DNA from 2 places in the Priestia sp. 3CA3 genome. Region 1 is predicted to be linked to the other one. Evidence: a T-box and tRNA genes for the amino acid it is inferred to sense, from the RefSeq annotation. Region 1 holds a T-box; the other holds one or more tRNA genes.
What was found. The T-box of region 1 lies ahead of serS (serine--tRNA ligase). A T-box ahead of a tRNA ligase gene usually reads a tRNA of that ligase, here a tRNA-Ser.
Positions count from the first base shown of each region.

Region 2: it has a tRNA-Ser gene. The T-box ahead of serS (serine--tRNA ligase) is inferred to sense a tRNA for this amino acid. The anticodon was not compared.

Region 1 is NZ_JBXENJ010000027.1:1,281-7,207, reverse strand. It holds gene serS (serine--tRNA ligase) at 1-1,157, opposite strand, end outside; T-box leader at 1,210-1,422, opposite strand; gene pdxT (pyridoxal 5'-phosphate synthase glutaminase subunit PdxT) at 1,480-2,067, opposite strand; gene pdxS (pyridoxal 5'-phosphate synthase lyase subunit PdxS) at 2,089-2,976, opposite strand; gene AC1VNJ_RS26445 (serine hydrolase) at 3,166-4,521, opposite strand; gene guaB (IMP dehydrogenase) at 4,672-5,927, opposite strand, start outside.
Region 2 is NZ_JBXENJ010000001.1:375,085-381,011, reverse strand. It holds gene AC1VNJ_RS01935 (MFS transporter) at 117-1,394, opposite strand; gene sodA (superoxide dismutase SodA) at 1,524-2,132, opposite strand; tRNA gene AC1VNJ_RS01925 (tRNA-Ser) at 2,330-2,422, opposite strand; tRNA gene AC1VNJ_RS01920 (tRNA-Ile) at 2,434-2,510, opposite strand; tRNA gene AC1VNJ_RS01915 (tRNA-Asn) at 2,514-2,588, opposite strand; tRNA gene AC1VNJ_RS01910 (tRNA-Met) at 2,629-2,702, opposite strand; tRNA gene AC1VNJ_RS01905 (tRNA-Asn) at 2,704-2,778, opposite strand; gene AC1VNJ_RS01900 (DUF456 domain-containing protein) at 2,841-3,326, opposite strand; gene AC1VNJ_RS01895 (DUF1189 domain-containing protein) at 3,670-4,452, shown strand; gene AC1VNJ_RS01890 (MFS transporter) at 4,604-5,815, opposite strand; gene AC1VNJ_RS01885 (hypothetical protein) at 5,892-5,927, shown strand, end outside.

The sequences.
Region 1 (5,927 bases):
CCAGAACCATTTAGTGTATGAACATGTTCTGGTTTTGCTTTTGTATCACGGCGGAAGCGAATATTAGCACGGCGAGCTTGGAAGCTTTCAAAGTTTGAACAAGAAGAAATTTCACGATAAGTTTCATAACTTGGAATCCAAACTTCAATATCATACTTTTTGGCTGCTGTGAAACCTAAGTCAGCTGTACACATGCTTAGAACTCGGTAAGGTAAACCTAATAGTTGAAGAACCTTTTCAGCATGGCCCGTTAATTTTTCTAATTCATCATAAGAATCTTCTGGCTTAACAAAGCGAACAAGTTCTACTTTATTAAACTGATGCTGACGAATAAGCCCACGTGTATCTCTTCCTGCAGAGCCTGCTTCTGAGCGGAAGCAAGCACTATACGCTGTATAAGCAATTGGAAGCTGATCTCCGCTTAAAATTTCATCACGATGTAAATTTGTAACTGGTACTTCAGCTGTAGGAATTAAGAAATAATCTTCTTCTTTAATTTTAAATGCATCTTCTTCAAATTTAGGAAGCTGCCCTGTTCCTGTCATACTTGTACGATTCACCATATATGGAGGAAGGATTTCTTCATAACCATGCTCATCCATATGTAAATCCATCATAAAGTTAATAAGAGCACGTTCTAATCTTGCACCTAACCCTTTATAAAATACAAAGCGGCTTCCCGTTACTTTCGAAGCTCTTTCAAAATCTAAAATATTTAAATCTGTTCCTAAATCCCAATGCGGTTTTGGTTCAAAATCAAATTGTTTAATTTCTCCCCATTTGCGAACTTCTACGTTATCATCTTCAGTTTCACCTACAGGCGTACTTTCATGTGGAACGTTAGGAATTGAAAGCAGCAATAGCTCTAACTCTTCTTCAACGCTGCGAAGCTCTTCATCCAATTGCTTTACGCGGTCTCCTACTTCACGCATTTCGACGATTAAATGATCAGCATCTTGTTTTTCACGTTTCAATTGTGCAATTTGCTGTGATACTTCATTTCGCTTGCTTTTTAACTCTTCTGTTTGAGCAATTAGCTCACGGCGTTTTGCATCTAACTCTTCAAAGCGACCTAAGTCCGTTAAGTCCTCACCACGAAACTTGAGCTTTTCTTTTACTTCATTAAAATTAGCACGTAAAAATTTTAAATCTAACATACTGAGTACCTCCTTTAGTATAAAAGGGCAAAATAAAAACTCTCATCCCTATGAAAGGGACGAGAGTTTACCCGCGTTGCCACCCTAATTGAAAGCTAAAATAAGCCTTCCTCTTAAACCAGATAACGGATGAACCGAAACTGCCTACTACTTTTTCGACAGCTTGCTCCAGGACGGATTCATAAGAATTGATTATCGATTCACACCAGCCATCGACTCTCTTGAAATCAAAAATCTTATTACTATTTCCTATCAACGCTTTATACCAATATCATTTTTATTAATCATAATGTACTACAAGTCTTTACAAGATGCAATTCATTTATACAGGTTTTTTCGAAGCTTCTTCAACCATTGCTACAAAATACTGAGCCATGCGAGCATCATCTGTTAATTCTGGATGAAACGAACATCCCAAGAATTGACCTTGTCTTGCTGCAACAATTCGGTCGTTATGCATTGCCAAGACTTCAACGTTTTCTCCTACTTCTACAATATGCGGAGCACGGATAAATACGCCTATAAAATCTTCACCAATATCTTTAATATTTAGAGCAGCTTCAAAGCTATCTCGTTGGCGCCCAAATGAATTTCGAGCTACCGTAATATCCATAACACCTAAATGGGGCTCTTCACGGTCAACAACTTGTCCTGCAAGTAAAATTAAACCCGCACACGTACCAAACACCGGTTTACCTGCTTGTGCAAACTGGCGAAGAGGTTCCATAAAGTCATACTTGTCAATCAGACGACGCATCGCTGTGCTTTCGCCGCCCGGTAGGATTAAACCATCTATTTCGTCTAGCTGTTCAACTTTTTTAATGATAATGGCTTCAGCGCCTGCTGCTTCTAATGCTTGTGCATGCTCGCGAAAGGCACCTTGTAATCCTAACACGCCTACTTTTACCATTTTGTCAAAACTCCCTTTAAATTACCATCCACGCTCTTGCATGCGGTTTTCTGGTAATAATGATGAAATTTCAATTCCTTTCATTGCACTTCCTAATCCTTTTGACAAGTTTGCAATGAGTTCATAATCTTGATAATGCGTTGTTGCCTCAACGATTGCTCGAGCAAATTTTTCAGGGTTGTCGGATTTAAAAATTCCTGAACCAACGAACACACCGTCTGCTCCAAGCTGCATCATTAACGCTGCGTCTGCTGGTGTTGCTACACCGCCCGCTGCAAAGTTTACAACCGGTAGGCGACCTTCACGTTTAATTTGTAGTAATAGCTCATAAGGCGCGCCTAATAGTTTTGCCTCTGTCATTAACTCATCTTCGTCCATGCCCACAACTTTACGTACTTGAGCGTTTACTTGGCGCATATGACGCACTGCTTCCACGATGTTTCCTGTCCCTGGTTCGCCTTTTGTACGAAGCATTGCAGCTCCTTCAGCAATACGGCGGGATGCTTCACCAAGATCACGACAACCGCACACAAATGGAACCGTAAATGTATTTTTATTTAAATGAAACTCCTCATCAGCTGGAGTCAACACTTCACTTTCATCGATGTAGTCTACACCCATCGCTTCTAGCACGCGTGCTTCAACAATATGGCCAATACGAGCTTTTGCCATAACTGGAATGGACACAGCATTCATCACTTCTTCAACAATTGTTGGGTCTGCCATACGAGACACGCCGCCTGCTGCACGGATATCAGCTGGAACACGCTCTAATGCCATAACGGCAACAGCGCCTGCTGCTTCTGCAATTTTTGCTTGCTCTGCGTTGATCACGTCCATGATAACGCCACCTTTTTGCATTTCCGCCATTCCTCGTTTTACACGATCAGTACCTGTAATGTTATTCATGTTTGTCTTCCTCCTGTATCAAGTGTTTCACAATAATTTTTAGTGTATATACAAAATTCAAAACTTAGTGTCTATTTTACCGTATTTTTCGGAAAATTCCTATCTAATTTATAGATTATATACAAACAAATCTAAAAATAAAAAAAGAGATACTCCCTTGTAGTATCTCTTCTTTCTCTTGAGTTATCATTAAAACCAGTTATTCACTGTATCTGCAGCATTCATCCAAATATCGCTGAAGAAGTTACCAATACTGCGGATAGCGAGAGAGAACCATCCAGCTTTTTCAACAGATTCGTTTGTCACGACCGGCGTCATGCTATCTGTAGTTTGGCCTCCTACATAGCCTAGATCTTTAAGATTGCTGTTTGTTGCACTTACATAAGCAACTGTTTCTCCTTTTTTAATAGGAGCAACAACTTTTTGATCGTTCATAACTTTATCGTTTAACTTAAAGTTGATTTTAGTATGATCTTTTTGACCTTTTTCGGTAATAATTTTTACCGAATTCTTTGGAGAAACGGAAGCTTCTTTTGATTTTCCTTTAGCAACATCAATTGTTTCATGCCCTTTAATCTCGCCGTTAGCAGGCACTACTTCTTTTAACTGAAAATGACTAAAAGCATAATCCAATATCTTTTTCGTTTGAGAAAAACGAGCAGCTTCTGTAGACTTGCCGTTTTCCTTGGCATTCATTACAACTGTTATGTATCTTACCCCGTTACGCTCTGCAGTTCCAGTGAAACATTGACCTGCAAAATCTGTATGACCAGTTTTTAAGCCGTCTACGCCGCTGTATGCAGCTGAAAAACCAGGGAGCATCTTATTCCAATTGTTCATTTTTGTTTCGCCTTGTTGCCCTTGTCTAAACATCTTGGAAGGAGTTTTGGCTACTTCCAAAGATTCTGGATAATCATGAATCAAGTGATAAGCAAGAGTAGCAACTGCCCGAGCAGATAGGAGGTTCTCATCTTCTTCCTTTGTTCCTTTTGGATACATCCCTTTTAACAAGGAATTAGAAAGACCTGTAGAATTGACAAATTTTGATTCACCCATATTTAATTTTTTTGCTGTTTCATTCATTAACTTAATGAAACCTTCTTCAGAACCACTGACAGCTTCAGCTAAAGCAATGGCTGCTCCATTAGCTGAATAAATAGCCATGGCATCATATAATTCTTTTACCGTATATTTTTGGTTTTCGATTAATGGTACATTTGATAATCCATAATCCTGAGAAATTTTAGCTGCATATTTACTAACTGGCACACGTTGATCCCAAGATAATTTCTTATCTTTTATGGATTCTAATACTAGGTATTCCGTCATCATTTTTGTCATGCTTGCAATACCTAATAAAGCATCCGTATTTTTCCCGTATAGCACTTTCCCCGTACTTGCCTCTACTAAAATGGCTGCGTCTGCTTCAACGCCAATATCATCTGTTTTAGAAGCAGCTGATGCTTGTGTAGAGACAAAAAATACGCTGGCCATTAACATAACAGCAATGACACAAATTAATTGTTTCTGTACTGCGTTTCTCACTCTATACCCTCCAAACGTAAACTCACATAAATGTAATTTTATCATACTAAAATTTAAAAAAATAGATAAAGAAGTACTGTTACATTCATGATTAATGACATAAAAAACACGTTTCCCTATTAAGGAAACGTGTTTTTTACACATTCATGATTATCTCATAGAATAGTTAGGAGATTCTTTTGTAATTTGTACATCATGTGGGTGACTTTCTCTTAAGCCTGCTCCAGTCATACGGATGAATTGTGCCTGTTCACGTAACGCTTCTAAGTTAGCTGAACCACAGTAACCCATTCCTGCGCGTAAACCACCAATCATTTGATATAAAGTATCTGCTACAGGTCCTTTGTAAGGCAAACGGCCTTCGATACCTTCTGGAACTAATTTTTTATTATCTTCTTGGAAGTATCGATCTTTACTTCCTTTTTCCATAGCTCCCACAGAGCCCATTCCACGATACACTTTAAAGCGTCTTCCTTGGTAGATTTCTGTTTCGCCAGGGCTTTCTGTCGTTCCTGCTAGAAGGCTTCCTAGCATTACTGTATGTCCACCAGCTGCAAGTGCTTTTACGATATCTCCAGAGTACTTAATACCGCCATCTGCAATAATAGCTACCCCGTGCTTACGAGCTTCAGTTGCACAGTCATATACTGCCGTAATTTGTGGAACGCCTACACCAGCGACAACACGAGTTGTACAAATTGAACCAGGTCCAATTCCTACTTTTACTACGTTTGCTCCAGCTTCAATTAATGCTTTTGTACCTTCAGCCGTTGCTACGTTACCAGCAATAATATTTAATTCTGGATATGCCTCGCGAATGCTGCGCACTGTATCTAAAACGCCTTGTGAATGTCCATGCGCTGTATCAATAACGATAACATCAACGCCAGCTTGTACTAATTTTTCGATACGAACATTTGAATCAGCTGTTACGCCAACAGCTGCTCCAACTAATAATCGACCTTGTTGATCTTTAGCTGCATTTGGAAACTCAATTACTTTTTCAATGTCTTTAATTGTGATAAGGCCTTTTAATACGCCATTGTCATCTACAAGAGGTAACTTTTCAATTTTGTATTGCTGTAGAATTTTCTCTGCTTCTTCTAAAGTCGTTCCTACTGGAGCAGTAACTAATTCTTCTTTTGTCATTACATCAGCAATTTGCATTGAATAATCTTGGATGAAACGCAAGTCACGGTTTGTAAGGATTCCAACTAGTTTTTGTTCTTCTTCGTTGTTGACAATCGGCACACCTGAGATACGATATTTGCCCATTAAGTGTTCAGCAGCAAATACTTGGTTTTCAGGAGTTAAAAAGAAAGGATCCGTGATAACACCACTTTCAGAACGTTTTACTTTATCAACTTGTTCTGCTTGCTGTTCAATCGACATGTTTTTGTGAATGA
Region 2 (5,927 bases), on a different contig from region 1:
AATCAGACATTTAGCAAATAAATAGACACCTGGCAGGTGCCTATTTACACAACGTATTTATTCTAAAAGAAAAGCGAGGCATTTTCCATAGTACAAATGAAGGAGCTGATAATACTCTAAGCTGGAGACTCTCCGTCTCCTTCATTTAATACTGGAGGAGTAACAGTCGTTTCTTTTTTGTGCAGAGGCTGTGAGATATGTCTTACACAAAAATAAATGATCGTATGCCCTGCTCCAACAATAGCTAATAAAACGGGAATACTTTTTGCTTCATCAAAAAATAGTACGGCTATTAAAAATAAAGATATGGAAACAACGCGCCCAATATTCAGAAATACTTCTCTGACAACAATGTATTCGATTCTTTTTGAAACAACGTCCTTTGCTCGTCCAATCACATCGTACGTTAGAGAAATGAATGGAACCAACAAAATAGGATAGGCAATGGCAATACAAACAGCATATATAATTAACTTTGGATACGATAAGTTAAAGATAAGCAAAAAGACTGCTCCATAGAGAAGGAGGCCCCCGGTGAAAATAAATCGAAGGCGATTTTTTTGCTTAATAAATCTTGAGGCTACATAGTATCCTACAAACGCCACCGCTGAATTCACCAGTCCATAAGTTCCTAAAGCTAATTCACTTCCCGTCGTAATAAATACCATGACGGATACGACAAAAATGAACGTACCTTCACGCAATCCTTGAAAGAAATGAGCCTGTAATATTCGATTCCAGTCTTTGTTGACTTTTCGTTCAGCCCACACTTCTTTAAATTTGTATACTCCTTCAGCTGCGCGTCTTGTAATAAAAAAACTAAGCACAACGGCACCGACAAACAATAGCAGAGATACACCAAACACAATTTTATACCCAAGTGATTCATACAAAGCGGAAATAACAAAGCCCGCTCCTAAAGGACCAATCATCCCTGCAAAAGAGTTTAAGATCCCTAAAAATCCGTTAAAAAAGTCTCTTGTATCAGGTTCTGTAATTTCAAAGGTTAGCACATTAAAAGCTAGCCAATAAAAGCCATATCCTATACCCAGCAGTCCACCAAGCAATACTAAATACTCGGCTGCGTTAGCTCCACTGACTAATACAGCGATATAAAAAACAGCTAAAAAAGATACGCCTAACCTTAAAACCACAACCCGGTCAATTCGTTTGGCCCATTTACCTGCTAAAATAAACGTAAGCGGCTGAAGCACCACTACCGCTAAATTATAAATAGCGAGATCCGAAAATTCGCCTGATTGTTTCCACAGATAAATGTTAACAAACGAATTGGAAATTGAAATAGCCAAGGCATAAAGACCGCCTATAATTAAAAGCAAAAGTAAATCTTTACTAACTTCTACATCTCCAACTACTTTTTTTAATAAAGGCATATCAAAAAACTCCTTTTCTCTTCTACACCTAGTGTGTGAAAAAGAAAAGGAGATATGTAAAAGAATTGGAAAACAAAAAAGCCAGTAAAGGTAATAATTACTTTACTGGCTCTTAAATACGTCTTCAGCTTATTTTGCAGCGTCGTAACGCTTAGCAACTTCGTCCCATTTTACAACATTAAAGAATGCTGAAATGTAATCTGGACGGCGGTTTTGATAATTTAAGTAGTAAGCGTGCTCCCAAACGTCTAGACCAAGAATTGGCGTTTTGCCTTCCATTAATGGGCTATCTTGGTTTGGTGTGCTTGTTACTTCTAATTCGCCGTTGTTTACAACTAACCAAGCCCAGCCAGAACCGAAGCGAGTTTTAGCTGCATTTGCAAATTCTTCTTTGAATTGATCAAAGCTGCCGAATTTGCTAGCGATAGCGTCTGCTAATTCACCAGTTGGAGCACCGCCGCCGTTAGGGCAAAGGATTGTCCAAAATAATGAGTGGTTCGCATGACCGCCACCGTTATTGCGTACTGCTGTACGGATATCTTCAGGAACAGCATCTAAGTTTGAAATTAACTCTTCAATACTTTTGCTTTCTAAATCCGCTTTGCCTTCAACAGCAGCGTTTAGGTTTGTAACATATGTGTTGTGATGTTTTGTGTGGTGAATATTCATTGTTTCTTTGTCGATATGTGGTTCCAGTGCATCGTATGCATAAGGTAGTTCTGGTAATTTGTAAGCCATGAATAATTCCTCCTTCAAAATATGTAAGCATTTTGGCGCAAAAGCACCATATACGTTTAGATTAGCAAATTTACCCTACTCTTTCAAATAAAAAGTACCTAATCCATGATTTATATTTACCTAATTCCCATTCGCTATTCTTTTAAACATAAAAAAAGCTTCTTTTTCTCAAAAGAAGCTTTGAATAGACAATAGTATGGCGGAGGAAGAGGGATTCGAACCCCCGCGGGCTTTAACACCCCTGTCGGTTTTCAAGACCGATCCCTTCAGCCGGACTTGGGTATTCCTCCAACCCTATAAATGGTGGACCCTGCAGGACTCGAACCTGCGACCGGACGGTTATGAGCCGTCTGCTCTAACCAGCTGAGCTAAGGGTCCACATGGCTCCACAGGTAGGACTCGAACCTACGACCGATCGGTTAACAGCCGATAGCTCTACCACTGAGCTACTGTGGAACAATATGAATTATGTATGTCACAAACGTAAATTGGAAAATAGCGGCGGAGGGGATCGAACCCCCGACCTCACGGGTATGAACCGTACGCTCTAGCCAGCTGAGCTACACCGCCATGGCTCCACAGGTAGGACTCGAACCTACGACCGATCGGTTAACAGCCGATAGCTCTACCACTGAGCTACTGTGGAACAATATAACATTTACTAGCGACATTAAAAATTTAACATGTTTCTGGCCTAAAGTCAATATATTATTTTAAAACAGCGTATAAAAAATAGGCAATCATCAACAGTTGAATAAATCCTTTTGAGATAGCGCCACTAAAAAAGCCAATAACCGAACCTACTCCAATTTTTACTGCGTTGCTAATTGTGGTCCGATGAACAATCAGTTCTCCTACAATCGCTCCGATAAACGGCCCTAAAATAATTCCAAATCCCGGAATAACAAACGGACCCACAAGCAATCCAACTGTACTTCCCCAAACGCCTGCTTTAGTGCCTCCGAATTTTTTCACACCAATAATATTAGCGATATAGTCTGCTAAAAAAAGTGCGACAACTAACAATCCTTGTATCACCCAAAATAACCAGCTATAGGAGCTAAAATCATAAAATAAACCGTATATGACAAATCCTAGCGCTACAAATAGCACGCTTGGGATGATGGGATAAACCAACCCAACAAACGATACAACAAAGCTAATGATAACTAATGCCCAACATAAAATAGCCATGCCCGCACCTATCCTTTTTATTATTACTATTTATCATACAATAACCACTCCTATAAAGAAAGACCTTGCACCACGAGACCTTCCTTTATTTTACTTTCGAATATATCTTCAGATAACGATTTTCGAGTGTACCACTGCACTATTAACAGCACAGTCCTCAAACTGCCCGTAATAACCCCCAAAAACAATGACAGCAAAATCTGTACATATAAAGAAATGCTTTTGACAAAACGCTCCATCGCACCATTGTAATTGGTAACGTTTTCTAAAACCTATTGTAAACCTTAAATTTCCGCTATAAAATAAGGTATAATCAGAATTTTAAATAATAGGAGGCTTTACAATGAGCATGCTGAAAAAGATAGCATGGAGTTTTACTTCCTTTCAAAAAATAAAGTCGCTTCGCTTTGAGCATACGAATAAAACAATTGGCTTTGTGCTGTTTTTAACATTCATTTCTTTGCTGCCTACATTTTTCTTTATGACTTTGACAATTGTAAACGGCTATCATACCGCGACTACAGATCTCCCGAAATCTGTTTCTTCTTTTTCTATTTCAAATTCACAGCTTACGTCAAGCCAACCTTTCACAAAAAAAGTAAACGGTACCGCTTTTATCTTAGACCCCTCACAGTCTATTGAACGGTTTCATTCCCCTGCTCATGCAATTGGTTTTTTAAAGGATGGAATTTATATCACGACTAATTCACAAACACAAACGTATTCATATGAGTTGCTAAACTGGCATCATAAAGATAAAAATGAACTGTTAAACTTGCTGCACGAACAAAAATTTTCTTTATACATACTTGTCCCTATCGCTATGCTTTTACTGTACGTATTAACATCTGGACTAAACTTCCTTTCTATTACCTGCCTTGCTTATCTTGGAAAACTGATTGGACTCATCACTAAGAAGCAGCTTCCTTTCAAACAGCTATGGGCACTGAGCGCTTATAGTACGGTAGCCTTCACGCTGCTTTATACGCTTTTTGAAGCTTTTTCTTTGTCTCTAGCAACACATAGCTCTCTTTACTGGATAGGAACGTTCTTCATTTACTTATTGCTCGTCACAAGGGTTCCTATGAGAAAAAAGGTAAAATCTAATAAAGCGATTGAAACATAACGAAATGAATCCAATCAACCGCTAGAAGCACCTACATACATAAAATCTATGTTTACCCTGCCAATGAAAAACTCCGAACGAATTTAATTCTTGATCAAGAATCAAATTTGTTCGGAGCTTCTTCAACTAACATACTTTTGTCCCAGCCTCTTTATTTCTGTACAACTTTTCTTCTCCCCATTGCAGAAGAAAAAATTTTCAACTGATACAAAACCCACAAACCTCCTGCTGCGAGCAAACTAAAGCTATAAATAAACATCAGCCTTTCAGTATGCATCCACACTTCAAAAACAACGGGTCCCAACGCTACTCCTAAAAATCTCACCGTTCCATAAATGGATACAATAAATCCTCTTTCTTCGTCTGAAGCCGCTGAAGTAATCATCATATTAATACAAGGAAGAACAAATCCTAAGCCGCCAAAGGCGACTGTCAAACAAAACATCAGCACAGGAAGCGTATAAATCACCGTTAATACTCCAAACATTACGAATAAAAGAATCATTCCTACTATCATCAATTTTTTCATGAGCACTACATCTGTTTTGATTCGCTGACCGGTCCAATAAGAAACGAGCGTCATCGCGCCAAGAGGAAATAAAAAAGCGGTTCCTTTGAAAAAACCGTCTATATGATACGTTTCCTCTATTAAAAAAGATAAGTAATATAAAATGCCAAATAATAAAAACAACCCCAGTCCCCCCACAAAGAATAAAGGAAAAAGCGATTTTCTTTTATCATAGACGATCCCAATGGCTCTCTTTAAATACTCTCCAACAGATACTGAATCTGAACCTGTTTTCGCTTCTCTCACATACATGCCTATACCTACTAAAGCAGCACCTGCAGCTAAAGGATACACAAAAAATGCGGCATACCATACAACGAGTGCCGCCGTTGCTCCAATTATAGGTGCAACCACTTTTCCAGCTCCATTATATACTTCTAAAATCCCAAGGACTTTTGCTCTTTTTTCCCCTGTAAATACATCTCCAGTTAATGCCATTGCCAACGTTGTAGTACCAGCAGCGCCAATCCCTTGAATCACTCTTCCAGCCATCAACACAGCAAAGCTTCCAGAAGAGACCAAAGCGCTACTAGCAGCGACAAGGCTACCGATTATCATCACGATGAGGGAATACATAATTAATTTTTTACGTCCATATCGATCTGATAAAATTCCTACCGCAGGAATACACAATGCAGCCGGAATAGAAAATACACTCAGTATCAAACTGGTTTGGACTCCACTTAAGTGAAGTGACTTTTGAATGCTTGGCAGCAGAGGAATGAGCATGGAATTTCCCAGCACCATGATTAAAGGCAATAAGCCTAATGAAACAATCATTAATTTTTCTTTCAAATTTCGTTCTCCAATCATATTTAAGTAAGACAAGCATAGGCTTTACACATAAGCAAAAGAATGAAGGAGGAGCATAATGAAAAAGCTATGTGCATTAGCCGCTTTCGCTTTT